DNA from 2 places in the Cytobacillus sp. T106 genome. Region 2 is predicted to be linked to the other one. Evidence: riboswitches for the same ligand, from Rfam matches in the RefSeq annotation. Region 2 holds a riboswitch; the other holds the start of a gene.

Region 1 (11,241 bases), on a different contig from region 2:
ATTTTACTAGCATCTTTCCCAGTTTATTAGCAACTTCAGCGCCAGAAAGGAAATGTAAAGTCTAAATAAAGGCCCGGGACTATGTCCCGGACCCTTTCTTTCAGGAGCGTCCGCCTTTGCCGGGTTCATCAGCCAGCTGATCAAATGATTTAACCTTACCATGCGGATGCTGAGTTTCTTTTCTCTGCCGCCACTGTCTTTCTTCCTGCTTTTTAGACTGTGTCATGAGAAGCCCTCCTCTCATTGGTATCCTTTTTAGATTTGCCTGATGTCCCTTTTTCAGTCTTAAAACTTTCTCCCAGCTGGAGTCTTGGGTATATTTTGTCCAGGTTCCTTAATTGCTTATCTGCTGGTATAATCCGGTTGTATTCAATCATGGAAGCAAACGAAAAAAGAACAGCACAAACCCCAGCTTTTAAAGATGGGGTCAGGGTGTTCCTTTTTTAGCCAATGCATCACGGTCTGTCGTTCCGGGAGGCTGCTCCAGCCAGCCGTGCTTGATCATAATGTCTGCTCCGCTTTTAGCATACAGGGCAATCTCAACGGCTAGCCGCTGATAGCTGGCTGCTACATCAGTACGCTGGCTTGCAACACCTGCTGTAGCATAATTTCCGGACCCGGTTGCACTTAACAAAGACATATGAAACATCATCAGCTTATCGGAAAATACCTGCTTAGTTGTATCGTATACGGCTATATTAGGTGAACCTACAGCCTGTATATTGCTTTCCAGCAGAATCTTCGTAAAAATGCCAACATGCTTTTGGGAAATTTCTTTTCCTCTCAGCATAAATTCCTGTACTTCTTTCAGCCGAGCTGTTTGTGCAAAAGCTGCGGCAATCTGCAGCCCGATGGAATTTGTCTGTATATTCACGGTCAGATGAGAAATTTCCACCGCATTCAAAGGTCTTTTAGTCGCAAAGGGGTTCAGGCCGCTTAAATATTTCTTTGTATCCACATAATCCGTTTCATGCGGATACGAGATGTAGGGAGCTCTTATGTAAATCCCTTTTTCAAGCATCAGGTTTGTAGTCATATTGTAGAGCAAGGCCGTTTCTGCCAATCCTTCGGTAAAGAATTTCCTTATATCATTTCTGGCGCACATAGCAAGCATGCCGCTGTAAGCAAGCATTCCCGCTTTTGCCATATGGTTGATATATGCCAGGCAGAAGGTGTCTGAAAACAGACTAGGAGCATCAGGATTGACATCGCCTCCGCCGAAGCCATTCGGAACAGCCATTTTTTCTTCTTTGAAAAGGGGTTCCAGGTATTGCAGGTGGCTGGTCGAAAGATCAATGGCAAATTGGAGGGCAGCGCCAATTTCAGCTTCTGTTGCATGGGTAATCATATAGCCAAGAACACATTTTGACATGCTGTCATTCATATAAGTAGTCCAGAGCATCGCGATTTCTGCCGATGTAAGGGGGGTTTTCTTGTCCATAGGAAGACTCCTTCAATCAGTATGAAAATAGTGTTTGCAATTTAGGGAGGAATTATAAGGCAGGAACTATCCTAATTATGTCTTTAGCCCTTCTGTTGTTTGAAAATATAGAAAAGTAGAACTTTTATCTTTTCTGTTGACGAAATTTTCTAAATTGGTTATTCTTAGTGCACCGAAAAATTATATATCTATAATTTCTTATCAAGAGAGACGGAGGGGTATGGCCCGAAGAAGTCTCGGCAGCAGGTTCATCCGGACACTGTGCCAAATCCATCAGGCAAAGGCCTGGCAGATAAGAAGGGATCTTGTTCATACATACTGTCCTCTTCTATCTGCAGAAGGGGCTTTTTTATTTCTGCCAGCTAAAAAACTATATCACTTATCCAGAGAGGCGGAGGGACTGGCCCGATGAAGCCTCGGCAGCAGGTCTGTTGACACTGTGCCAATTCCACCGGTATACCGGAAAGATAAGCAGAGACCATTCCTCTCAGCTGTCTTTGCCGGGAGGTTTTTTAGTATGGTAAAGAAGTAAAGGATATTTTCGGAATAAGCCATAAAGGACGGGGGGATTGCTAATTTAAATCTTAGTATTTTAATATGATAAATCGATTTAGAGCGCTAAAATAAAAGGAGGATAAAATTATGAAAAAATTATCACTGGTATCGCTGGCCATCCTGCTGTTTGCGCTGGCTGTTCTTGCAGGGTGCAGCAATGGTGAAGAAGGATCAGCATCCGGAGAAAATGACGTTGAACAAGTATTGAATGCCAATCTTGGAGGGGAGCCGTATACCCTTGATCCTGCTTTTGCATCTGATACAACTTCCTTCTGGGTGATCGATAACTTATATGAAGGCTTATACCGCTATGATAAAGACGGAAATGCAGTGGAAGGGGCAGCCAGCAAGGTTGATGTTTCAGAAGACGGTAAAATATATACCTTCACAATCAGGGACGGGCAGAAGTGGTCCAATGGAGATCCGCTGACAGCAAAGGATTTTGAGTTTGCATGGAAAAGGGTCCTGAATCCTGAAACAGGCGCCTATGATCCTTCTAGCTTTTTTTACATAAAAGGGGCTGAAGAATATAACAGGGAAAATGGTTCTGTGGAAGATGTAGGAATTACTGCAGAAGACGATCATACCCTGAAGGTGGAGCTGGACACCCCGATCAAGTTCTTTCCGAAAGTACTGATGGGACAGGGCTTCATGCCGGTGAACCAGAAAACAGTCGAAGCAGACGAAAACTGGGCTGCAGGGCCGGAAACCATTGTGACCAATGGCGCTTATACACTCGGCAAATGGGAACATAATAATCTTCTTACTCTGAAAAAGAACAGCCAATACTGGAACAGTAAAGATATTACTATTGAATCCGTAAACTTTAAAATGGTGGCTGATGCCAACACCGAATATCAGATGTATAAATCAGGCGATATTGATTTGATCAAGAATCTTGCCGCCGATGCGATAGATATCGAAAAGGGGGGCAAGGAATTTATCAACTCTCCGCAATTCAGTGTCTATACATATACATTCAATGTAAATGAAGAGCCTTTCAATAACAGTAAAATCCGCAAAGCTTTCAGCCTGGCAATCGACCGTGAAGCTATCACAAAAAACATTTCTAAAGGCGGCGAAGAGCCAGCCTACGGCTATGTGGGCTACGGTGTGGAAGGGCCGTCAGGGAAGGACTTCCGGGATGAGAAGAAACCTTACTACTCTTTTGATGCGGACGAAGCAAAAGAATTGCTTGCAGAAGGAATGAAGGAAGAAGGCTGGAAGGAGCTTCCTTCTGTAACCCTGAAATATAATTCAGAAGGAAACCACAAGAAGATTGCCGAAGCTCTGCAGGAAATGTTCAAGGTGAACCTTGGGGTTGAAGTGAAGCTGGAGAACCAGGAATGGAAAACATTCATAGATACTTTCAAGCAGAAAAACTTCCAGGCGGCGCGCATGGGCTGGGTAGGGGACTTCCTGGATCCGTACCCTGTTCTGGATCTGTACAGCTCAGGCAGTTCCAGCAACTTTACAAACTGGTCCAATCCTGAATTTGACAAGCTGCTTGACCAGTCACTGACAGAGCAGGACGAAGCAAAGCGATTTGAACTGCTGCATCAGGCTGAATCTGTCCTGATGGATGAGATGCCGATCATCCCAATCTACTTTTCTTCTCAGAATGCGGTTGTAAAAGAAAATATTAAGGGAATCCGGTTCAGCCCGCTCAATAATCCGGATTTCAGATATGCTGAAAAGGTTTCTGAATAAGTCTGCACAAAAGGAGCCGGTATACCGGCTCCTTTTACAAGGTGAAAATTCCTATGTGAGTATAAAAAACAGCCTTCATCAGGCTGCAGGTTAAGAGGAAGCGGCGGGCATATTGGAAGCTGGCAGAGCAATGATTTTGCCGCCGATCTGGATATGAACGGTATCTTTGTAAATAGCCTTTACAATCCCTTTTAGCAAAACAGGTGAATCTACCGCTAATTTCTTTGAGTCTTTGCTGATTTCCATGCCAGAATCCTCCCAGGGTATGAATTTTGATCAATTGGCAGAATGATTAAACATATAAATCAATTCTACCTTTATAGCTTAAATCCTGCGTATTTTTTCATGTAAAAGCAAATAAACTCAGCAGCTTTTTTTCTATTAATATCTTCGGCCGCCATTATACATATCACGCTTTCAGACAATCTTGTAATTTTTATGCGATACAACCGTTATTGGTGTATCAATTTTTAACAGCAGTGCATCCTCATCGCTTATTTGGACAAGAACGCTTTCTTCTTTAACCTTCACAACCGTTCCGGTAATGGTAAGGTCATGCCTTTTAAATCTGATTGTATCTCCCTCTTTTGCCATATGTGCAACCCCTTATCGTTAAATTTTCAATCAGTAAAAAACTATGACGTAAGGACTATCCTAGTGAAATTAAGTTCATTATTGCACCATAAAAAACCCCTGTCAAACAATAAGGTGAACTTCGGTTCATGTTTTTTCGCTGCCTGATTTTAAGCTCTCTGCTATGTTCTTTATATGATATGATGAGTTTGGAGGTGAGCCTATGGCGGATAAAAATGCCGGCCCGTTTCCGGGCGAATTCCCATCACTGCCCAAACAGGAAAGAGCACTTCAAAAACGAAAGGCACTCCTGGAAAGCGGGCGGAGGCTATTCATAGAAAAAGGCTACGAAATGACAACAGCAAAAGAAATAGCAGCCGCAGCCGATGTGGCCACAGGCACCTTTTACCGCTATTTCTCTGATAAGCGCCAGCTGCTGATGGCACTGCTGCAGGACAAAATCGACTTTCTAATAATTCCTGAGCCCGACTGGCTAAATGGAGACCCGGTTCTCCTCCTTGCCCGGCTGCTGGATGAGCACTACAAAAGGCTTGAAGCCGTCGGCATCCATCGTGTGCTGCCTGAATTGCTGCCCAAGGATTCCGAATTGGCCGGCATTTTGCAGGAGGCTCGGAGAAATATACATATGCAGATTGTGCAGGGTTTAGAACAGGCGAGGCAAAAAGGATTGACCTGGAAGGACATAGATCTTGACACTGCCGCATGGTCTGCCCTCATTTTGGCCGAAAATGGACCTCATAAAGAGGAGCAAAGTTCTTCGCCGCTCAATACACTGGAAGCAGCCCGAATCATCTGCAGGATGATTTTCCCTCCTGAGGCAATCAGTCGCAATGGGAAGAATGAGGCTGAAGAAATGAAATAGAAGGCCCTGGCATTATGCCGGGCCTTATTTTTGTAGAGCCAAGGAATATTTTACATTAAAGCGAACAGTGTCTTTTTAGACCTATCCAAGTACACTTCAAACTGTATGAACTTTTTACCTCTCGAGCTGTTTCAGACCTTTTTTTAAAGCCTCCACTGCCAAAATGCTAGTACATATTGAAGTAATCTCATTGGCGAAAATAAACTTTGCCCCATAATAGAAAGCTGTCCCAAAACCCATCTCCAAAGTAAGGAATTTTTTGATGGAAGACGTTTCAATTACGAAGAAGATAAACTGCCCGTCTTTTCTCATTTCTTTCACCTTCCCGACTTATCTTAGATCATATGTCCGCAAAGATATGTCCAATTACTCTGCTATCTGTAAAAAAATTCCTTTTATTGTGCTTATTAACTCGAGGTTTCATTTTTAGCCCAATCAGGGAAAAGCTAATATCAGCATCTTGTTTTTTATCAGCGAGAAAGGGGACCGCATACATGTCAGGAATTTTATTGGCTGTCATAACAGCAGCATGCTGGGGCAGCATTATATTGGTCAGCAATAAACTCGGAGGGGATGATAATAGCCAGACCTTTGGGACAACCATCGGCGCACTGATTTTTGCAGGAGCGGTATTTCTCTTTGTCAGACCGGAACTGTCACCGCTTGTATGGGGTGCAGGACTTGCTTCAGGGGCGCTTTGGTCCCTGGGACAAAAAAATCAGTTTGGGGCAGTGAAGTACCTTGGAGTCGCTAAGACTACTCCGCTATCGACCGGACTCCAGCTTATCGGGACAAGCTTTTTCGGGATTGTCGTTTTCAATGAATGGTCGACAGGGGTTCAGATTACGCTCGGCATCATTGCCCTTGTCCTGATCATCGCCGGAGCAGTCATGACTTCCTGGGGCCAGAAGGAGGGGAATGATGAGTCTAAGAATCTGAAAAAAGGGCTGGTCACCCTGCTTATTTCAACTGTTGGTTTTGTCGGATATGTTGTCATCATTAACTGGCTCGAAATCGACGGATGGTCTGCGCTGCTTCCGCAGGCGCTTGGAATGGTGATTGGCGGTACGGCACTCACAATCAAAAATAAGCCGTTCAATAAATATGCTGTCAGGAATCTTCTGACAGGGCTGATCTGGGCAGCCGGAAATCTGACGCTTCTGCTGTCGCTCCCGAAAATCGGCGTGGCAACAAGCTTCTCGCTTTCTCAGACAGGAATCGTCATCTCTACCCTGGGAGGGATTTTCCTTCTCGGCGAGAAAACATCCAAAAAGCAAACAATCCTTATCATCACAGGGTGCCTGCTCATCATAGCAGGCGGAGTGCTGATTGGATTTACAAAAGGATAAGAAAAGGAGAATGGATATGTACAAAGACCTTGAAGGAAAAACAGTCGTGATAACAGGTGGAAACTCAGGGCTTGGGCGGGCAATGGCCGAAAGATTCGGAGCAGAAAAATCGAATGTCGTCATTAATTATCACAGCAATGATGATAATATCGACGAAATCATTGAGAAGATTGAAAACGCAGGAGGAAAGGCTAGCAGCATCCAGGGGGATGTCGGCAGCGAGGAAGATGTCAAGCGGATCATTGAACATGCTGTGCATACCTTTGGTTCCCTTGACGTTATGGTCAATAATGCCGGGATTGAAAATGAAGTTCCATCAGAGCAACTCTCACTGGATGATTGGAATAAAGTCATCAACACAAACCTGACAGGTCAGTTCCTTGGCTCCCGAGAAGCAATCAACTATATGCTGGAGAACGACATAAAAGGCTCTATCATCAATATGTCATCCGTCCACCAGCGTATCCCCTGGCCTCACTTCGTCCATTATGCTGCCAGCAAGGGGGGCGTGAAGCTGATGACCGAAACACTCGCACTAGAATTTGCCCCTAAAGGAATACGTGTCAATTGCATTGCACCCGGCGCCATCGACACACCGATCAACGCAGAAAAATTCTCGGATCCGGAACTGGAAAAAGGCGTCCTGGAGCTCATTCCGATGGGCTATATCGGAAAGCCCGAAGAAATCGCAGCCTGCGCCGTCTGGCTGGCATCAAAAGAAGCAAGCTATGTCACCGGGCTCACACTCTTCGCTGACGGAGGTATGACGCAGTATCCCGGATTCCAGGCAGGGAAGGGATAAAAAGATTATTAAATAACATGGAAAAAGAGGGCATGGAGAAAATTTCCGTGCTCTTTTTAATGTAGTATTTACTTAGTGATATCTGATTTTATGGAGACCTTGTTGATTGAGAGGAATAAGCAGACTCCAGCGAAAATAGCAGAAAGCTAAAGACCCCGTATGTGCTTTGCGGGGAAGAAACTACTTGAAGTTCTAAACCCCACCCATGACATTTATCATGTCCACCCTATGACATGTATGCCTTACATCATGCCTCCATGTATTACATAATGAAATAAGCAAGTACGAGGAGGATTAACTATATGGATAAAAAAACGTCAAAACCTGGCAAATTATCAAGGAAAAATATCTCTCCTTACGAAAAAGCCGATACAAAGAGCAGTATCTTCCAGCTAATGAACACGCTGGTGCCCTTCTTTCTCATTTGGTATCTGGCCTATGAAACCATGCAAATATCTTATCTGATCACGTTTATATTGACTGTTGTGAATGCAGGATTTCTGGTGAGGATCTTCATCATTTTCCATGACTGCTGCCACAACTCTTTTTTCAAAAGCAAAAAGGCGAATGAAGTGCTTGGCATGATCACAGGAGTGATGACACTATTCCCTTTCCATCAATGGAGGCACAGCCATTCTGTCCACCATGCAACAAGCGGCAACCTGAATAAAAGGGGCACCGGTGACATCTGGGTCATGACGGTTGATGAATACCTGGACGCAAGCTTCTGGCAGCGCATGCAGTACCGCGCTTACCGCAATCCGCTTGTGATGTTCGGCCTCGGACCGATTTATGAGTTCCTCATTGCCCAGCGCTTCAACCGCAAGGGAGCACGGCCTAAGGAAAAAATGAACACTTATCTCACAAACATCCTGATTGTCCTTGTGATTGCATTTATGTGCTGGCTGGTAGGCTGGAAGGCCTTCCTTCTTATCCAGGGACCGATTTTCTATATTTCCGGTGCGCTTGGCATCTGGCTGTTTTATGTACAGCATCAGTTCGAAGATTCTTATTTCGAATACGACGAAGAATGGGAATTTGTCAGGGCAGCTGTTGATGGAAGCTCCTTTTATAAGCTTCCGAAACTCCTGCAGTGGCTGACTGGCAATATCGGCTTCCACCATGTCCATCATCTCAGCCCCAGGGTTCCGAACTATTTTCTGGAGGATGCCCATAATAAGGAACCGCTGCTCAATAATGTCCAGACGATCACACTGTCAACTAGTCTGAAGTCGCTGAAATACCGATTATGGAATGAACAGAGCCGCAGCTTTGTTTCTTTCAGGGAAATCCATCACCTGCTGAAAGCACAGAAGAAGAAAAGCGTTTCAGTTTAAAAAGCCAGTTCAAAGGACGGAGCCCGAATATCATGGCTCTGTCCTTTTTTGAAAAGACATTTTTATGTAAAATAAGGATACAAAAGATATTGGAGATGTATAATGAAGAAAAAATTGCTTGTCTTTAACAGCAGCACCGGGATTTCCCCTTATATATGGGCGATTCTAACGATACTGCCTTTCTATTTCATCTTTCAGTCTTCATCAACAGCGGAAATCGTTGCCGGCATCATTTTAACTGTCATCTTTTATTTATTCTTCCGGCTGGCCTTCCTTTCGAGGGGATGGACTGTTTATATCTGGGCCATCGTGCTGATCGGGATCTCAACAGCGATGACAACACTTTTCGGTTATGTGTATTTTTCATTTTTCATTGCTTATTTCATCGGCAATATCACAGGGAAGGCCGCTTTCGCCATTCTTTATATCCTTCACCTGACAGCAGCTTCTGCGGCAATCAACTATCAGTTTGTCCTGCAGGATCCATTATTCGTGAAGCAGATCCCATTTATAATCATCAGCTGGCTCAGCGTCATCCTCCTGCCATTCAGCATCAAAAACCGGAATATGCGGGGCAAGCTGGAGTCGCAGCTGGAAGATGCCAATAAACGGATTTCAGAGCTGGTTAAGATGGAAGAGAGGCAGCGGATAGCCAGGGACCTGCATGATACGCTCGGCCAGAAGCTTTCACTGATCGGGCTTAAGAGCGATCTGGCGGGGAAATTAGTCTATAAAGATCCAGAGCAGGCCCGTTCCGAGCTGAAAGATGTGCAGCAGACAGCCAGGACCGCCCTGAATGAGGTCAGGAAGATGGTCTCGCAGATGAGGGGGATCCGGCTGAAGGAGGAGGTAGTCCTGATTGAACAAATACTCGGGGCTGCAGGGATTTCGTTTGTGCTTAAACAGGAGCGGCAGCTTGTCAATGTTTCACTGTTTGTGGAAAACATCCTCAGCATGTGCCTGAAGGAGGCAGTGAATAATGTGGTGAAGCACTCCAATGCTACCGAGGTTATCGTGGAAATCAGGCAGGCCGATGACGAAACTGCAGTCACAGTCAGTGACAATGGCGTTGGCATTGATCCTGACCGGGACATTGGCAAAGGAAGCGGACTGCTCGGTATCAGGGAGCGTGCTGAATTTGTCAATGGCACTATGGAGGTGTACCAGGACGGGGGAACTACACTGATTGTCCGGGTGCCGAATGTTGTGAAGATCAGACAAAAGGAGGAGCTGCAATGATTCGTATTGTCATAGCAGAAGATCAGCGTATGATGCTTGGTGCACTTGGTTCGCTGCTGAGCCTTGAAGATGATATGGAAGTTGTCGGCAAGGCAGGAAATGGCGAGGAAGCCGTCGCCCTTGTCCATCAGCACCAGCCGGATATCTGCATCATGGATATTGAGATGCCGCTGAAAACGGGACTTGAGGCAGCGGAAGAACTGAAAGGCATCTGCAAGGTCATTATCCTGACTACCTTTGCCAGAACAGGCTATTTTCAATCGGCGATCAAAGCCGGCGTGAGCGGCTACCTGCTCAAAGACAGCCCGAGCGAAGAGCTGGCAGGCAGCATCCGCAGTGTCATGGCTGGCCGCCGCATTTACGCCCCGGAGCTGATGGATGATATGTATGCCGAAGAAAATCCGCTGACCGAAAGAGAAAAAGCAGTACTGGAACTGGTCGCGGACGGAAAGAACACAAATGAAATTGCAGCAGAGCTGTCCATTAAAAGCGGGACTGTCCGCAATTATGTGTCTGCCATTCTGGAAAAGCTTGAAGTACAAAACCGGATAGAAGCGATTACACGGTCCCGTGAAAAGGGATGGTTCAAATAATGAGAAGAGCTGGATGGATTCCAGCTCTTTTTAAGTTTTGAAAAAATTGTAAGCTGGAAAAATTATTGCCGATTCCGGGTAGAAAGAAAGGAGTTTTAGGTAGAATCCTTCAAAGTGCTGGCAAAACTCCTCCATATTCAGGCAGAAAAACTGCAAATATATGCAGAATCATCCTGAATCAGCTGAAGTATATATTCCCACACTGCTAAACTCAGACTGTATATCCTCAATCCAGACAGAGCTTCCCTATTTTTTAAGATTTCTGAGCGTCCTCCTATATTCCCCAGAAAAAATTCCCTATTTTTTGACCCTTTTTACAGTTGTGTTGCGTCTATATTACAAACGGCTTTTTTGGCAGCAAGGAGGGAGCCTTTGAACCCTGACATCGATAGAGATTGGCTGAAGCTTACAAAAGACCAAGCCATAGAATTTGCCATGGACTTGTATGGCGAGAAATTGAAGCGATTTATTTATACATATACGAAAAGCTGGCCGCAGACTGAGGATGTTCTTCAGGATGTATTCCTGAGCGTTTATATGAATCTGGAAAATTTTAAGGGTGAATCGTCCTTTAAGACGTGGATTTTCCGAATTGCCGCAAATAAATGCAAAGATCATCTGCGAAGCTGGCATTACCTCCATCTCCAGTTTACTGACAAACTATTCTGGTTTGACAAAAGGGAGAGATCGGCTGAGGATGAACTGATTGAAAAAGATGGGCAGGACCGCCTGATGGAAAATATCTTAAAATTGCCGGTC
Region 2 (11,241 bases):
GTTCTGCTATCAGGCTTCCGCCGAAATAAAAAATTCCGGTTCCAATGCCAATCAGCGTACCGAATACAATAAGGATGGAAGCGGTCTTCGGCATATAGCCGCTCAGCCAGCGGATGACTGGCCTGAGGATATAATAAAGAAGACCCGATATCAGGATGGGGAAGAAAATGGTCGCCACAAGCTTCCGGAATGGCCAGATGAACCAATCGATCTTACCCAATAGAAAAATAACAACCAGCACGAGTATGGCTCCTGTTATATACATAAAAAACGGCTTTTTAATCCACATATTATCCCCCTGGAATCCCTGAATTCAATTGATAGTATCCTTCCTTTTTTCCCTTGCCGCCGGGACCGAAACCCCTTCTTTTATCGGCTTTTAAAATTATCCCTGTTTAGAAAGCGGCCCTATAAGGAATACAAAGAGAAATAAAAGAAGTAAAGGTGAACGGCAATGGACTTTTTTAAAGAATTAACAAGAGAAGAATATATTCAGTTTTTCTCCTGGTTTGCGGCTATTTGGCTTCTAAAGTTCATCCTGCAATTTTTTGCTGCAAGAAGGCGATGGGCCCAGCCGGAAGCAAAAGAAGGCATGCTCTCGGTCCTCAATTGGGCGGCCTTTTACGCTTCCCTGATACTGTTCCTGAACTTTTTTTCAACGCAGGACTGGCTGAATTATACGCTCTATCAGGCAGGGGACGTTAAAGTCTCACTGCGGCTGATATTTACGGCCTTCCTTATTGTTTCTCTGGCGAATAAGTTTGTCAGGGTTCTTACGCTGCAGATTCTGTCTTCTGTCTATGAACATTATCATGTCGACAGGGGGCTGAGATATACATTCAACCGCTTCATCTATTATGCGATCATGATAGCGGCGGTTGCCGTCAGCCTGACAACGGTCGGTCTTGACCTTACTGCGGCAGGAGCGGCTCTCGGGGTGCTGGGGATCGGAATCGGCTTTGGGATGAGGAATATTGCCGGCAACTTCATTTCAGGCATCATCATCCTGTTTGAACGGCCTGTGGAAGTAGGGGAACTGATTGAGATCAATAATAAAATCGGAACCATTGAAAGCATACGGCTTCGTTCCACGATAGTAAGAACTGCGAAAGAGGGAACGCTGATCGTTCCAAACCAGCATTTTATTGAACAGATCATCAAAAACCGGACTGGATCGGAAATGCTTGCTTCTGTGGAGGTCAATATAAAATTCGGAGAAGATACAGGCAGAATTGAAAACTTGCTGAAAGAGGCGGTCCTTCAGGAAGCTGATCATTTTTCAGCGTATTTAAAAGTAAACCTTGCTGAAATCAGGCTGGTTGACTTTAAGTATGATACGATGCTGTTTTTAATCGAGGTCCCGGTCAAAAATTTCGATACTAAGCAAAAATATGAAAGCCGCCTGCGCCATGCTATAGCCGGCATCTTTTATGAACATGATATCAGCCTTGCCTCCTTTCCTGCTGCAGAGAAAGAGGCAGGTATGTAAAACAGAGGCCAGGGCACCTGGCCTCTGTTTTTTGCAAGTAATCAAAACTAAAGCTTGCGGCCCAATAAAGCCTTCAAGCCGAGGAAAAGCAGGGCAGCTGCAAATATTATCATGGCTGTTACACCAACAGCGGTAATAAATGCGGCAAAGCCCCCTGTCACAAAAGCCAGTCCGGCTGTTTGAATCAGTGCATACCCTGCAAGGATGCAGGCAAGATATAGAAGGGGAAGCTGCTGCACTAAGAACACCTCCTTTATTTACAGTATATGTATCTAATAAATTGGAGGATTGGGTACTTTGTAATCGCTTACTATAATTTTATTGGTCGAAAAACGTCAATATTTGTAATCCTTTTGTTACATAACAAACATGTTTTTGTAAATTATTTTTCAGGAAGCATGTGAGAAACTAAGTTCATCACAAAACAGAGAGAGAAAATTACTTGGGGGACAACATGAAGAAGCTGATCACAAGCGTTTTTCTTTGCACTAGCCTGCTTTTTGCCGGATTGTTTGGGGGAGAAAATACAGAAGCGGCTTCCTATGGTTCTTCTGCGGCTGCAGTGGCCCAAAAATACATAGGAGTTCCTTATAAATGGGGCGGCACTTCGCCTAAGGGCTTCGACTGTTCCGGCCTTGTCGGATTCACCTACAGCAAAGCCGGAAAAAAGATTCCCAGAACTACCGGGCAGCTTTATAAAACGGGACAAGCCGTACAAAAGAAAAGCCTGAAAAAAGGGGACGTCGTTTTTTTCAGCACCTATAAAAAAGGTCCATCACATGTCGGCCTTTACCTTGGAGGCAACAAATTCATCCATGCGTCAAGCTCTAAGGGCGTTAAGATTGATTCTATGTCCAATCCTTATTGGAGCAAAGCCTATTATGGAGCTAAACGAATTTAATTATGATAACCAAGGGCGGGACAATCCCGCCCTTTTTGTTTGCCTGAATCCGGGAACATATGTGCTATAATGGTACTATCATAGATGGCAAGGAGACCTTGTGATGACTAAAAGCTGGAGAATTTCTGCCAGAAGCCTGGCGGAATATGTCTATCGTTCCGGAAGCATTGAGTCCGGGTTTGCAGCAGCTTCCTCGATGGCTGAAGGAACGAAAGCGCACAAGAAAATTCAGAGTACTTATAAGGAAGAAGATGAATATGAGGTTTTCTTGAAGGAAGCACTTCAGCATGAGGAGATTGAGTTCCTTCTTGAGGGGCGATGTGACGGGATTATTCAGGAGGATGGGGAACTGGTTGTAGATGAAATCAAGTCGACGGCAAAGGATTTGTCAGCTTTCGATGAAGATACCCATCCTGTGCATTGGGCTCAGGCAAGATGCTATGCTTTTATGCTTGCAAAAGAGCGCGGGCTTGAGAGAATCACCGTTCAGCTTACCTACTTGCAGATCCACACTGAAGAAGAAAAGCGCTTCAGGAAGGTGGAGACTTTATCCTTCCTCGAAGGTTATGTGAAGGGGCTGATTGCTGACTTTTATCCTTACGCACGGCTCATGCTCCATCATAGGGAAAAAAGGGATACCAGCATTAAAGCCCTGCCTTTTCCCTTTCCGGAATACAGGAAGGGACAGCGAAGGCTTGCAAAAGCTGTGTACAAATCAATTCTGGATGAAAAGGACTTGTTTGCCCAGGCGCCGACCGGGACAGGAAAGACCATTTCAACTGCTTTTCCCGCCATCAAGGCGATGGGAGAGGGGCTGCTGTCAAGGATGGTCTATCTTACAGCCAAAACTATCACAAGGCAGGCAGCCGAAGAAGCTTTTTCATTGATGCAGCAAAAAGGCCTCCATATGCACACGGTAACAATAACGGCCAAGGACAAAATATGCTTTCAGGAGCAGACGGTCTGCCAGAAAGAGCATTGTCCGTTCGCTGACGGGTTTTATGACCGCCTCAATGAAGCAGTCCTTGATATCCTCTCTCATGAATCCATCATTGACCGGAGTGTTATTGAAAAATATGCCATGAAGCACACAGTCTGCCCGTTTGAATTTTCCCTGGAACTTGCATATGCCGCAGACGCAGTCATATGCGATTACAATTATATCTTTGATCCCCGGGTGTCCCTGAAAAGGCTTCATACAGAAGGCAAGAAAAAGACAGCTCTTCTGATCGATGAGGCGCATAATCTGGTGGACCGGGCGAGGGATATGTTTTCGGCGGATCTGGGGAAGCAGAATTTCCTTCAGCTGAAAAGGGCTTATAAAAACACGGCCCCGCAGCTTTCTGCAGCAGCTAAAAAGATGAATGATGTTTTTATCTCTTTCAATAGAGAATTAAAGGAGGAAAGCTATCGCATTCACGAAGAGCTGCCGGAAAATCTGCTGGAGCATCTTGAGGACTTTGCTCATTGCTCAGAAAAGGAGCTGATCAGCGGCAGGGGAGATGAGGGCCAGGAACTGCTGCTTGATACTTATTTTTCTGTACAGGCTTTCCTGAGGATATCAAGGCTGGCAGATGAGCGATTTGTCATTTATACAGAAAAGTCCGGAAAGGATGTAGTACTCAAGCTGTTTTGTTTAGATCCATCCTATCTTGTCCAGAAAATGGGCAAGGGCTTCCGCAGCAAACTCTTTTTTTCGGCTACCTTCCAGCCATTCGATTATTTCAAGAACATGCTGGGCTGGAATGAGGATCATTATTCCCTGTCATTGCCTTCCCCGTTCCCGAAAGAAAATGCAGAAGTTCTTGCTTTGCCGCTTTCAACTAGATATAAGGACAGAAGCGCGACAGGTGAAGCTTTGATCCGATCGGTAGAAAAGCTGGCAGCTGAACGGCCCGGGAATTACTTAATCTTTTTTCCGTCTTACCAATATATGAGGGAAATCCATGAACAAATGAAAGAATCCAGCACTATCAGGATGATGGTACAGGAACAGGGGATGGCAGAGGGAGAAAAAGAAGAATTTTTGTCTTCCTTTAAGGAGGAACCTGAAGAAAGCCTTCTTGGGTTCGCTGTGCTGGGCGGAATTTTCTCAGAAGGGATCAACTTGAAGGGAACCCGGCTCGGCGGTGTCATTATTGTTGGTGTGGGGCTTCCACAGCTGAGTCTTGAGCGTAATCTGATTAAAGATTATTTTCAGGCTGAAGGAAAAAACGGCTATGATTATGCGTATACTTTTCCGGGAGCCAATAAAGCAGCCCAGGCTGGCGGGCGCCTCATCCGTTCAGAGGAAGACACAGGAACCATCCTGCTGATTGATGACCGCTTCCTTCAAAAAAGATATGAACAACTGCTCCCTGCAGAATGGTTTCCGCTAAAAAGGCTCACACGATAAAAAAGGCTTGCAGGAAAAAAAACATTTTTAAAAATAGTTAGACTAGTCAGTTGACAGAAAGCCGACCTTTGTTGTAGGATTACTATGAAATCAATTGAATATTTCTTATCGAGAGTGGTGGAGGGACTGGCCCTGTGATACCCGGCAGCCGCTGACTTAGTCAGAATGGTGCTAAATCCAGCAAAGCGCAATGCTTTGGCAGATAAGATAGAGGCATACAAACTTCTTCTTATCGGAGAAGTTTTTTTTATTGCTGACAACAAGGTGCAAGTGAGAGGAGAAGAGACAGATGAAATACGGATTTTGGCTGCCGATCTTTGGCGGCTGGCTGCGCAATGTAGAAGACGAGAAGATGCCCCCGACCTTCAGCTATGCGAAAGAAGTCATCCAGGCAGCAGAGAAGTGGGGATATGATACCACATTAATAGCAGAACTTTACTTGAATGATATAAAAGGCCCGGAGCAGGATTCACTTGAAGCATGGTCAACTGCGGCCGCTCTTGCTGCGGTGACTGAGAAAATAGAAATTATGACGGCTGTCCGCCCAGGCTTCCATAATCCTGCGGTGACGGCAAAAATGGCAAGCAATATCGACCATATCAGCAATGGCCGTTTTACCCTGAATGTTGTATCCGCATGGTGGGAGGAAGAGGCGCGCCAGTATGCCGGCATCTTTACTGAACATGATGAGCGCTATGACCGGACAGAAGAATTCGTCAAGGTCATGAAGGGTTTATGGGAAGAAGAAACCTTTAATTTTGACGGCAGCTATTATTCTATTAAAAACGCCCATTTGTCCCCTAAGCCGGTGCAAAGGCCGAATCCGATCCTTTATGCAGGCGGAGAAAGCCCCCGCGGCAAGGAAGCAATTGTTAATCACTGCGATGCCTATGTGATGCACGGCGGGACAGTTGAAGAAGTAAAAACTAAAATTGATGACATGAGAGCACGCAGGCAGGAAAGCGGGAATGAGCCATTTAAGTCTTTTGGCATGGCAGCCTACATTGTCTGCCGCGACACAGAAGAAGAGGCGCAGGAAGAGCTTGCCCGCATCACCAATGTAAAAGAATCAAGCGGCTATGCAGGCTACAAAGATTTTGTAGGCAAATCGCAGCTTGAGCAGCAGGTAAAGCTGTACGATTATTCCGTTTCCAACCGGGGCCTCAGGCCAAATCTGATCGGAACCCCTGAACAGATTGCTGAACAGATTATTGCTTATGAAGAAGCCGGCGTCGATCTGCTTCTGCTTCAGTTCTCTCCACAGCTGGAGGAAATGCAGAGATTTTCGGAAAAAGTCATGCCGCTGGTTGAAGCCAAAAGGAAAATCTTAAAGTAAAAGAGGGAGAACATATGAGCAAAATACACATCATACACGAAAACAGCGAATGGACTGCCCATTTGACAAAAAGGCTGGAAGAGCTGGGTCTTCCTTATGAGGAATGGTTTTTGAATGAAGGGATTGTTGACCTGACCAGTGCACCTCCGGAGGGGATTTTCTACAGCAGGATGAGCGCATCTTCCCACACAAGGGGGAACCGCTTTGCACCGGAGCTGACGGAATCTGTCCTGTCATGGCTTGAGCAGCATGGCCGCACCGTTTTCAACGGAAGCCGCGCTTTAAGGCTGGAGGTCAGCAAAGTCAATCAATATACAGCGCTGAATGCTGCAGGAATCGCCACTCCGAAAACAATAGCAGCTGTCGGAAAAAATCAAATTCTTGAAGCAGCTGTAAAGCTCGACAGCGCTCCGTTCATCACGAAGCATAACCGCGCAGGCAAAGGGCTCGGCGTCCAGCTGTTCCATTCTCTGGACGCATTGAGGGAATATGTCGAAGGGCCGAATTTTGAAGAGCCTGTCGATGGCATCACTCTGATCCAGGAATATATTGAGTCGCCAGAATCATATATTACCAGATGCGAATTCGTGGGCGGAAAATTCGTCTATGCCGTCCAGGTGGATACATCAGAAGGCTTTGAGCTTTGCCCGGCCGATGCCTGCCAAATCGGGGATCTGTTCTGTCCTGTTGGCGAAGAGGTGGAAGAAAAGCCAAAGTTTAAGATCATTGAAGGCTTCAACGACCCGATCATTGAAAAATACGAAACCTTCCTCAGGAATAACGGCATTCAAATCGCCGGCATTGAATTTATTAAAAATGCCAATGGGGATATTTATACGTATGATGTCAACACAAACACAAATTATAATTCTGACGCAGAGGCAAAAGCAGGCAAATACGGCATGCTTGAAGCCGCCAAATTCCTCGGTGCCGAGCTTGAAAAAGAACAGGCTAAGGTTAGGGAATACAGCAGAGTGTGATAATAATAGAAGAAGGCCGCTCATTTGGGAGCGGCCTTTTTTGATAGTGTGACTTCAATTCCGGATGGAAGGAGCAGGATAGTGAAGGAATGGAGTGGGTTGCCAACAAAAAATTAATAAGCGGAGATTTTCCGGTTAAATTGATAATAGGGCTCGAAAGGGTATAAATAAGCGGAGATTTTCCGGTTAAGCGAAGCAAAATGGTGAATTTTCCTTTTTTTCGGGTCGATAGCCGGAATTTCTCCCTCTATTTAAGCTGTTTTTAGAGCTCTTTTGAAATTAACGGGAATTTCTCCGCTAATTTGTCAAACCGCGCTGAACCTCATCCTGTCCCTGGAAGGCCAGCTCTTTTAGTAGGGTGGGGTGGGGAAAAATTGCTCTTTTAGCTGGTATTCCTGCCTCACAACAAAATCGTTAATTGAACATACGGTTGCTTATCTTCAACAAAGTGCAATCTCTATAAAAAAAGCTCAGAGCATTATAGCTCCGAGCTTTTTGTGTGCTAATTTCACTGCTAAAGAGTCTGCTGCAAGTACTGCCAATTCGGACTTTATACTGACAGAACCCGAAATATTTTATACAACAGCTTTCTTCAACCCATTTGCCATTATAATTTCCAGCTTAGGATGGAAATACTGCACCACTAGGCCGAGTGTCAGTGTGACCAGGATGGTTCCAGGGCCGATCGCTCCCTGGAAAAGAAACGCCAGAATAAGGGCAAATCCTTCACTGGCTATACGGGAAGTCCTTAAAGAAAGGCCAAACCTGGTGTGAACGGCGACCATCAAGGTATCCATCGGGCTTGGAGGGAATTTTGCCTGAAGGTAGACGGCGATCCCCAGACCCATTGTCAATATGCCTGAGAGCAAAGTACAGGACTGGGTGAGCAGCATGCTTGGAGAAAAGTCCTTGAATACTGCCAGCAGCCAGAAATCAATCAAAGCACCAATGACCAGAATGGTTCCTGCCGCCAGGATTTCCGGCTTTTTCTTCAATAATATAGAGTTGATGATGATCAGAGCAATTCCATTTATGAATACACAAGTCCCTACGGTCAGCCCGAAAAGATGGGACTCGCCAACTGCCAGTGCATCCCAAGCAGAGGCGCCGAGGGCAGATTTGATAATAAGCGCCACACCTAACGTGAGGACAAGCAGCCCTGCTGCAAAAAATAAAATTCTTTCCTTCATGTTGTTCTCCTTTATCAGGCTGTTACACCTTATTTTCCTGTTTTAGCCGCATGAGAGAAAGCGGATTCATGCGGAAGATACATTGTATCATCACCATTTGCCTTATGAAAAGATTAATTTTTTCCCAACATAAACTTTGCTTCAAATTTGATGAATGTTTTCAAGTGGGTTAAAATATGGTATAGTATTTAACATTCGTTCACTATTAATTAACGAATCTTTTACAAAAACTAGGTTCTGAGCCCGTGGGTTTGGAGTATAACGTTTTTCCGAACTTAGCGGCTGCTAAGTTTTTCTAGTTTTGGCAGGAAGTATGAAATAGGAATTTGTGCTCTTGCAATAACTTTACAAATTAAGAGGTGTAAAAGGATGAAATCGATCTTAAAATCGCCTAAGGAGCTATTTAAAAACAGCATGAGCGTTTTTTTCCTGGCAGTTGTTTTGCTGTGGCTGAAAACATATGCTGCATACCAGATTGAATTCAATTTAGGAATCGACAACAGCATGCAGGAATTTTTGCTTTTCCTGAACCCGCTGAGCTCATCCCTTCTATTCTTGGGGATCGCACTATTTTTTAAAGGAAAGATACAGTCAGGCGTACTGATTGCTGTTCAGTTTCTGCTGTCTTTCCTGCTGTACGCCAATGTGGTGTACTACCGTTTCTTCAATGACTTTATTACAGTACCTGTCCTTATGCAGACAAAAACAAATGCCGGACAGCTTGGAGACAGTGCACTTTCGCTGATGTCACCGTTTGATATCCTGTACTTTGCCGACACGATCCTTTTGGTTGTGCTGGCAGCAGTCAAATGGTACAGACCGGCGAAGCATACACGGAAGAGAATGACGGCAAGCCTGGTGATTGCTGCTGCTGTCATCACATTCTTCATTAATCTTGGGCTTGCTGAAAAAGACCGTCCTGAACTCCTGACACGCTCATTTGACCGCAATTATCTGGTCAAGTATCTGGGCGCCTATAATTTCACGGTTTATGACATTATTCAAAATGCCAGATCTGCCAGTCAGCGCGCCATGGCAGACAGCAGTGATATCACAGAGGTTGAAAACTATGTGAAAGCCAATTATGCAGAACCGAATCCTGATTATTTCGGAAAAGCAAAAGGCATGAATGTGATCTATGTTTCACTGGAATCTTTCCAGACATTCCTGATCGACTATAAGCTGGACGGCCAGGAAGTAACACCGTTCCTGAATTCCCTGGCTCATAATGGACAGACTTTTTACTTTAAGAACTATTTCCACCAGACAGGGCAAGGTAAAACATCCGATGCCGAGTTCATGATGGAGAATTCACTGTATCCGATGTCCCAGGGGGCTGTTTTTGTCAACAAGGCCCAGAACACCTACCAGGCAGCACCTGCGATACTGAAGACGCGCGGCTATACGTCGGCCTCTTTTCACGGGAATTATAAAACGTTCTGGAACCGGAATGAAATTTACAAATCCTTCGGCTATGACCATTTCTTTGATGCCGAATATTACAACATGACAGATGAGAACACCAAGAACTATGGCCTGAAGGATAAGCCTTTCTTTAAAGAATCCATGCCGATGCTGGAAAGCCTGAAGCAGCCGTTCTATACAAAGTTCATCACTCTGTCCAACCACTTCCCATTCAAAATGGATGAAGGGGACACAGAATTCCAGCCGGCAGAAACAGAAGACAGTGTTGTTAACCATTACTTTACTTCTGCCAATTATATGGACCAGGCGCTTGAGCAGTTCTTTAACGACCTTAAAGCATCCGGCCTGTATGATAATACAGTGATCGTCATGTATGGTGACCATTATGGCATTTCTGAAAATCACAACCCTGCAATGGAGCAGGTTCTAGGCAAGGAAATCGATTCCTTTGAATATGCCCAGCTGCAGAGAGTCCCTCTTTTCATCCACGTACCTGGGGTAAAAGGCGGCGCGATGGACACATACGGTGGCGCGGTGGATGTAATGCCGACCCTGATGCATCTTCTTGGCGTCAGCACAAAAGACTATATGCAGATCGGTTCAGATTTATTGTCTGAAACCCACCGGGAAGTTATTCCTTTCCGCAACGGCGACTTCATCAGCCCGGAATACACTTCTGTTGATGAAAAATGTTACTCCACGGAAACCGGTGAAGAGCTTGAGGAAGGCAGTGCTTGTGTAAGGCTGTCAGAACAGGCGAAAAAAGAACTGCTGATGTCTGACAATATCGTGTACAAAGATCTGCTGAGATTCCACAATCCAGAAGGCTTTGAACCAATCAACCGCAAGGATTACAAATATATCAAAGAAGAGCCTGCCGAGGAAGCGAACCCAATGACAGGGCTTCAAAAATAAAACACCAAAAAGCAGAAGCCCCGGCTTCTGCTTTTTCCATGTTAGGATACTCCAAGGCAGGTGTAAATCCCCTTAAAATAGGGAAGCTATCTAAATAGCCACAGACTTTATATAACAGGAAGGAGAGGTAAACATGAGTGAATGCCAACTGAACCATTCAGCAGAAGATGTTAAAAATAAATATGAACAGCAAAAGGAACATCTCCCCAGCCAGCTCCAGCCGCTGATGGAAGAATTCCTGCAAAAAGAACACACACAGGAAATCCTGAATGACGTATTTCATCTATTGAAGAAATATGACCTGGCTTCTGAAGACGAGAAGGAAGAACGGGAGAGAAGGCTGTATTTGGTTGTTAATAATGTCTAACAGCAGATTAGAGAGCTGCTGTAATCGGGTTAAGAATGCATCATGTATTTTTAAATAGCCACAGTGATATGAGCAGCTATCTATGTTTGAAGAAGTGAGCTTCATACAGCTGCAAAATCGCCATATAATTAAAAAAGCCCTGGTGTTTGCAGTGGAAGGCACACAGACTCCTGCGGGAAATAGCGGAAGAGTTGAGACCCCGCAGCGCGCGGCGCGAGGAGGCTTAGGCTTCGCCCCGCGGAA

Evidence for each region. A riboswitch is a leader RNA that binds a small molecule or an ion and turns the genes downstream of it on or off. The one in region 2 is predicted to bind S-adenosylmethionine.
Region 1: linked by a shared signal. The riboswitch ahead of ABU165_RS24495 (peptide ABC transporter substrate-binding protein) and the one ahead of ABU165_RS19510 (LLM class flavin-dependent oxidoreductase) in region 2 are both predicted to bind S-adenosylmethionine.

Annotation. Positions count from the first base shown of each region.
Region 1 is NZ_JBEUMK010000026.1:30,797-42,037, reverse strand. Features, by position in the region: gene ABU165_RS24505 (DUF6254 family protein) at 101-226, opposite strand; gene ABU165_RS24500 (DUF3231 family protein) at 428-1,441, opposite strand; SAM riboswitch class I at 1,637-1,740, shown strand; SAM riboswitch class I at 1,818-1,915, shown strand; gene ABU165_RS24495 (peptide ABC transporter substrate-binding protein) at 2,084-3,706, shown strand; gene ABU165_RS24490 (hypothetical protein) at 3,797-3,952, opposite strand; gene ABU165_RS24485 (YkvS family protein) at 4,124-4,300, opposite strand; gene ABU165_RS24480 (TetR/AcrR family transcriptional regulator) at 4,503-5,162, shown strand; gene ABU165_RS24475 (hypothetical protein) at 5,277-5,474, opposite strand; gene ABU165_RS24470 (GRP family sugar transporter) at 5,657-6,511, shown strand; gene ABU165_RS24465 (glucose 1-dehydrogenase) at 6,528-7,313, shown strand; gene desA (Delta(5) desaturase DesA) at 7,616-8,650, shown strand; gene ABU165_RS24455 (sensor histidine kinase) at 8,753-9,889, shown strand; gene ABU165_RS24450 (response regulator transcription factor) at 9,886-10,482, shown strand; gene ABU165_RS24445 (sigma-70 family RNA polymerase sigma factor) at 10,855-11,241, shown strand, end outside.
Region 2 is NZ_JBEUMK010000012.1:134,304-145,544, reverse strand. Features, by position in the region: gene ABU165_RS19535 (AI-2E family transporter) at 1-289, opposite strand, end outside; gene ABU165_RS19530 (mechanosensitive ion channel family protein) at 455-1,489, shown strand; gene ABU165_RS19525 (hypothetical protein) at 1,537-1,728, opposite strand; gene ABU165_RS19520 (C40 family peptidase) at 1,944-2,390, shown strand; gene ABU165_RS19515 (helicase C-terminal domain-containing protein) at 2,494-4,785, shown strand; SAM riboswitch class I at 4,888-4,994, shown strand; gene ABU165_RS19510 (LLM class flavin-dependent oxidoreductase) at 5,075-6,121, shown strand; gene ABU165_RS19505 (ATP-grasp domain-containing protein) at 6,136-7,101, shown strand; gene ABU165_RS19500 (YczE/YyaS/YitT family protein) at 7,677-8,291, opposite strand; gene ltaS (lipoteichoic acid synthase) at 8,661-10,631, shown strand; gene ABU165_RS19490 (hypothetical protein) at 10,765-10,998, shown strand.